DNA from 2 places in the Roseixanthobacter liquoris genome. Region 1 is predicted to be linked to the other one. Evidence: predicted binding sites of a transcription regulator. Region 1 holds the regulator's gene; the other holds the start of a gene.
What was found. The regulator PhoB, encoded in region 1, activates phosphate uptake and scavenging genes when phosphate is short. The targets are predictions, from matches to a motif close to TGTCATNNANCTGTCAT.
Positions count from the first base shown of each region.

Region 2: V5F84_RS17340 (esterase-like activity of phytase family protein) is a predicted target of PhoB. The motif match lies at 1,810-1,826, and genes of this name have one in related genera.

Region 1 is NZ_CM195537.1:1,640,586-1,643,927, forward strand. Features, by position in the region: gene pstB (phosphate ABC transporter ATP-binding protein PstB) at 1-676, shown strand, start outside; gene phoU (phosphate signaling complex protein PhoU) at 696-1,424, shown strand; gene phoB (phosphate regulon transcriptional regulator PhoB) at 1,430-2,131, shown strand; gene V5F84_RS07295 (GcrA family cell cycle regulator) at 2,653-3,165, opposite strand.
Region 2 is NZ_CM195537.1:3,838,087-3,841,428, reverse strand. Features, by position in the region: gene V5F84_RS17345 (YggT family protein) at 1-210, opposite strand, end outside; gene V5F84_RS17340 (esterase-like activity of phytase family protein) at 404-1,750, opposite strand; gene V5F84_RS17335 (CsbD family protein) at 1,979-2,173, opposite strand; gene ilvD (dihydroxy-acid dehydratase) at 2,392-3,342, shown strand, end outside.

The DNA of each region.
Region 1 (3,342 bases):
CCCCGAGAAGCGCGTGACCGCGATGATCGGGCCCTCGGGCTGCGGCAAGTCCACCTTGCTGCGCGTGTTCAACCGCATGTACGACCTTTATCCCGGCCAGCGCGCCGAGGGCGGCGTCATGTTCGACGGCGTGAACATCGTCGGCAAGGAGCTGGACCCCACCGTCGTGCGCACGCGCATCGGCATGGTGTTCCAGAAGCCCACGCCGTTCCCCATGTCGATCTATGACAACATCGCCTTCGGCGTGCGCCTGCACGAGAACCTCAACAAGGCGAAGATGGACGAGCGGGTGGAAAGCTGCCTGCGCAAGGCCGCCATCTGGGAAGAAACCAAGGACCGCCTGCACACCTCGGCGCTCGGCATGTCCGGCGGCCAGCAGCAGCGCCTGTGCATCGCCCGCACCATTGCCGTGCAGCCGGAAGTGATCCTGCTGGACGAGCCGACCTCCGCGCTCGACCCGATCTCCACCTCGAAGATCGAGGACCTGATCGACGAGCTGAAGCAGGATTTCACGATCGTCATCGTGACCCACAACATGCAGCAGGCGGCGCGCTGCGCCGATATCACCGCCTTCTTCTACCTGGGTGAGCTGGTCGAGGTCGCGCCGTCCGACGTGATCTTCACCAACCCCAAGCAGATCAAGACCCGCGATTACATCACCGGCCGCTTCGGCTGACCGAGCAAGGATCTGCCAGATGTCCGACCATACCGTCTCGGCCTTCGACGCCGAGCTGAAGGAGATCGGCCGCAAGGTCGTCGAAATGGGTGGCCAGTCGGAGCGCATGGTGGCTGACGCCGTCAATGCCCTGATCCGCCGCGACACCGCTTCCGCCCAGCGGGTGATCCTGCTCGATGCGAGCGTCGATCACCTCCAGCGGGAGATCGAGGAAAAGGCCATCATCTGCATCGCCAAGCGCCAGCCGGTGGCCAGCGACCTGCGCGATGTGGTGGCCTCGATCCGCATCGCCTCCGACCTGGAGCGCATCGGCGACCTCGCGAAGAACGTGGGCAAGCGCGTCCTCGCCATCGAGGGGGAATATCACCCCCAGAAGCTGGTGCGCGGCGTCGAGCACATGTCCGACCTGGTGCTGGAGCAGCTCAAGGAAGTGCTGGACGCCTACGCCAGCCGCGACCAGGCGAAGGCCGTGGACGTGTGGGTGCGCGACAGCGGCATCGACACCATGTACACGTCCCTGTTCCGCGAGCTCCTCACCTATATGATGGAAGATCCGCGCAACATCTCGGTGTGCACGCATCTTCTGTTCTGCGCCAAGAATATCGAGCGCATCGGCGACCACGCGACCAATATCGCGGAAACCATCTATTACATGGTTTCGGGACAGATGTTGTCCGAAGAGCGCCCGAAGGCGGATGTCTCCAGCGAGACGACCGTCGCTTTCCCGGGGCATAGCCTTCAGGGGTAAAATCCGTGCCTGCGCGTATCTTGATTATCGAGGACGAGGAACCGCTGACCCTTCTGCTCCGCTACAATCTGGAGTCGGAAGGCTATTTCGTCGAGAGCGTCGGACGGGGCGATGAGGGCGAGACCCGGTTGCGCGAAAGCGTGCCGGACCTCGTCATCCTCGACTGGATGCTGCCCGGATTGTCGGGCATCGAACTGTGCCGCCGCCTGCGCACGCGCCCGGAAACCGAGCGGCTGCCGGTGATCATGCTCACCGCCCGCGGCGACGAGACGGAACGCGTGCGCGGCCTCGCCACCGGGGCCGACGATTATGTCGTCAAGCCCTTCTCCGTTCCCGAGCTTCTGGCGCGGGTGCGGGCGCTGCTGCGGCGGGCGAAGCCGGAGCATGTGGCGACCCTGCTGCGGGCCGGCGATATCGAGCTGGACCGGGAGACCCACCGGGTCCACCGGTCGGGGCGCGAGGTCCATCTCGGGCCGACGGAATTCCGCCTGCTGGAATTCCTGATGCAGAGCCCCGGACGGGTGTTCTCCCGCGAGCAATTGCTCGACGGCGTCTGGGGACAGGACGTCTATATCGACGAGCGCACGGTGGACGTGCATGTGGGCCGCCTGCGCAAGGCGATCAACCGGGGCCGGCAGTCCGATCCGATCCGCACCGTGCGCGGCGCCGGCTATTCCTTCAACGAGATGTTCGCCCGCGTGCATTGAGCGCCAGGGGCCAGACGCGGCGGGCGCCGGCAGGTCGATCCCTGTCGCGCTCGCACCCCCGGCAAGCCGCCGGATGCTCTGCGGCGCACATCGCCAAGATCATTATTTCGCGAAAAGTGATGGCGCGCAGGCGCCGGCCCACAGGCGGGGGGCAAGGCGCAAATCCTGGCCCGGCCGATGCGCCTGGCCGGCTGTCCGTTTCGTATGATGCGATCTTCGCGCAAATCGGGTCGCTGCGGCTGGTCGCCCATCGCGGCACGCCATCTCGCGCGGCGGGCAGGGCCCCTTTGGCGTTTCAGCAGGGCCCAGCCGGTCGCTGGCAGACCCTAAAATGGCTTCGACGCCCGGGCGAGCGGCGCGCCCTTCTCGAAAGACCCGCTCCGGGAACGCCTTCCCCGATTGGGCCGAGGCCCACGCCGGTCGTTCCCCGCCTCGCATGCCCGGCGATCTGCTCCGGGGTCCTTCCTTGCATGTGCCGGCAAACGCTTGCGCCGGCACATGTCGTTCCCGGTGCGCGCCGCTCAGATGCGGGCGACGCGACGGTCCCGGCGGCGATCCTGCGTGGGCTGGTAGGCCATCCGCGCATGGGTCGTGCAATAAGGCATGCCGGTGAGGCTGCGCCCGCCGCAGAAATAGAAGCTTTCCGTGCCCGGCTCACCGATCGGCCAGCGGCAGGTGCCCTCGGTGAGGTTCATGATGGTGCAGCGCTGGCCCATGGCGACCACATTGCCGGCGGAGGCCGGGCGCGGCGCGGGCTCGGGCGCCACGAAGGCTTCCAGCGCGGGGGCGAGCGCGGTGTTGCCGATGGTCTGCGGCTGAGGCGCGGGCTTGTGTGCGGGCGCTTCCGGCCGCGCCTTGCGCGGGCGAGCCGCGGGAACCGTTGATTTCGCACGGCCGGAGAGGCCGAGGCGGTGCACTTTTCCGATCACCGCATTGCGGGTGATGCCGCCCAGCTCGCCGGCGATCTGGCTTGCGGAAAGCCCTTCGCCCCAGAGCTTCTTCAAGAGTTCGACGCGCTCGTCGTTCCAGCTCATCGCTCTCCTCCTTCGACTCTTCTCCCGCACCCAGGCGCGCCATTGCACGCGGGTTCGCAGGGCCCAACGTCACTTGGGGAACAGGCCTGCACGACATGTCGTGGTCGGCCACGAGCAAACTACAATATGCACGCACCCGCGCACAGAGTCGGAATGCATTCCCGCGCCGTTGTCCCC
Region 2 (3,342 bases), 2.2 Mb from region 1:
GTCGAGCCCGCCGAGCGAGGGCAGGATGCTGCGCAGCGGCGCGAGCAGCGGCTCGGTGATGCGGTAGATGAACTCCCCGATGTTTCGGACCACCGGGTTGTAGGCGTTCACCACATTGAAGGCGAGCAGCCAGGACAGCACCGCGGCGATGATGAGCACCCAGGTGTAGAGTTGCAGAACGAGCAGGATCACATCGAGAATGGCGCGCATCTTGGGACAATTCCTCGCGGCGGCAGGGTCAGGGGAGAAATAGCCAAGCCGGTGCCGCTTGAACAGGGCGTTCCGCCTGCCGGACGGTCAATAGCGCGTTTGTGGCGCATCGCGAGGGCCGTGGCGCATCGTGCGAAACGCGAAAAGCCGCCCCGGGGGGCGGCTCTCCTCGATAGCGTGGATGGATCGGCGCTCAGCGGGCTTTGAGGAAGTCGCCGACCTCGAGCAGGATCAGTTCGTTGTCGTCGGTCTTGTTGGTCTGGCGACCGGCCGAGAAGGGCAGGTTATTGTCGTTGCCGACCACGATATGGGTGGCGTCGATCACGTCCACATTCTCGATGGTGAAGAAGGGGAAGGTGAAGACCCCGTCCTTCGTGCCCTGCTTCGCCTTGCCGGCCGGGTCCTTGATGTTCATCAGGTCGATATGGCCGATCTTGCGCACCGCGCCGCCGGCATTCGCGTCGGTCAGCTCGATCTTGTAGACGCGCTTGAACTTGGCGATGGCCTCGAAGCAATCCGGGCCCTTTTGGCCGGCGGGACAGGCCTTTTCGGCGGTGCCCTCGCCATTGTCGCGCTCGATGATCAGGCCGGTGGTGGCATCCACCATGTTGAAGTCGCCGATGGCGTTGCCGTTCACTTCGAGCGGATATTTCCAGGAGCGGCCGGTCCATTTCTCGCCCGCCACGTCGAACTCGACGATCCGCAGATATTCCTTGCCACCCTCGGTCTCAAAGGCGCCGGCCTGGGCGTCCCACATGGGGCCTTCCAGCAGGGCATAGAGGAACTTGCCGTCCTTGGAGGCGGCCATGCCCTCGAAGCCCTTGGAGCGGCGGGTGTTGAACACCACCTTGCCGTCGGGCACGGCGGGCGTCGTCACGGCGAAATGGTCGGGCGAGCGAACCGGCTTGCCGTCCACTTGGGTTTCGAACACGGCTTCCACCTTGCCGGCCTTGTCGGTGCGGATGAGGTAGGGGCCGAACTCCTCGCCGATCCAGATCTTGTCGCCGATGAGCTGGAAGGATTCGACGTCGAAATCCGAGCCGGTGAGATAGCGCTTGTCCGTGCCTTCCTCGGCGATGCGGAACGGCACCTTCTTGTCGGGGTCGGCGAGGAAGATGCCCTCGATGCGCTCAACCGCGCCGGTCTTCCAATCCACCTTGAAACCATTGGCCATGAGCATGGCGTCCGGCGAGTTCGCCTTCGAGCCGAAGCCGTTGTCCGTGATGATCCAGAAGGTGCCGTCGGGCATGACCTTGATGCCGGAGAAGCCCTGAACCGCCTGCCCCTTGAACGGAAACGACAGGCCGGTGGCGCGGGCGCCGTCCATGCCCGGCACGGTCTCCGCCGCCTCGACGCGCTTGCCGCCGGGGGCGGCGAACTTGCCGGAGGTCTTCAGGTCCGCGGGCGCGTCGGCCGGCGCGGGAACAAAGGTCGCCGCCGGCAGAACGGCCTGCGCATCCAGGGTGGCGGGGAATTCCTGGTCGGCGATTGCCGGAAGGGAAAGCAGGGTCAGCGAAATCGCGAGCAAGGACGAGCGCATGGCCATATGCCTCAACGGAAGGAGAGGCGGCCTTGTTACCAATGGCAGGTGACGTAACGGCGACTGATTGATGACGCCGTGGGAAGTATAGATGGCTACAAAGATTTTCCCCTGCCCGTCGAACAGGGGAAATCTTCTGCGGATTCTGCAGAAATCGATGCGGCCTGCTCAACGGCGCGCGGCCGGACGATGGGAATCGCCCGGCCGCGCGTCACCAAACGGGGAGAATCACAGGTTGCGGTTGACGGTGTCCTTCACCGCGTCCTTGGCCTTGCCCATGGCCTGCTGGCCTTCGCCCTTGATTTCCTGCACCTTGCCCTCGGCCTGGAGGCGCTCGTTTCCGACCGCCTTGCCCACGCCCTGCTTGGCATTGCCGATGGCTTCGTTCGCAGTGCCCTTGATCTTGTCGCTGGTGCTGCCCATGGGATATTCCTTTCGCTTGGTGAACTTGCATAAACAACGGCGGGCGGCGGCAAGCGTTCCCGTCTCGGTCGGAAATAAGCGTCACCGATGCCCTGAACGCATGGCCGAGAGGGCAGCCCTCGCGGCGAAAGAATTCCGTTCAGCCTGAATTCGCTCTAAAAGGGCGGTCACAATGTTGCGCAGGTCACCCCTGACGCGGATATAAAAGGTAAGAGGACATGCCTGCCTATCGTTCCCGCACTTCCACCCACGGCCGCAACATGGCCGGCGCCCGGGGCCTCTGGCGTGCCACCGGCATGAAGGACGGCGATTTCGGCAAGCCCATCATCGCGGTGGTGAATTCCTTCACGCAGTTCGTGCCCGGCCACGTCCATCTGAAGGACCTCGGCCAGCTGGTGGCGCGCGAGATCGAGAAGGCGGGCGGCGTCGCCAAGGAGTTCAACACCATCGCCGTGGACGACGGCATCGCCATGGGCCACGATGGCATGCTCTATTCCCTGCCCTCGCGCGAGATCATCGCCGACAGCGTGGAATACATGGTGAACGCGCACTGCGCCGACGCCATGGTCTGCATCTCCAATTGCGACAAGATCACGCCGGGCATGCTGATGGCCGCCATGCGGCTCAACATTCCGGTGGTGTTCGTCTCCGGCGGCCCGATGGAAGCCGGCAAGGTGATCCTCTCCACCGGCGAGAAGAAGTCGGTCGACCTGATCGACGCCATGGTCTACGCCGCCGACAGCCGCGTCTCCGACGAAGACGTGAAGGTGATGGAGCGCTCCGCGTGCCCCACCTGCGGCTCCTGCTCGGGCATGTTCACGGCCAATTCCATGAACTGCCTCACGGAAGCGCTGGGCCTCGCGCTGCCGGGCAACGGCTCCGTGCTCGCCACCCATGCCGATCGCGAGCGCCTGTTCGTGGAAGCGGGCCATCTCATCGTCGATCTGGCGCGCCGCTATTACGAGCAGGACGACGCCGGGGTCCTGCCGCGCAACATCGCCACCTTCAAGGCGTTCGAGAACGCCATGACGCTGGACATCTCCATGGGCGGTTCCACCAATACCGTGCTGCATCTGCTCGCCGCGGCCAACGAAGGCGAAGTGCCCTTCACCATGGCCGACATCGACCGCCTTTCGCGCGGCGTCCCCGTGCTGTGCAAGGTCGCTCCG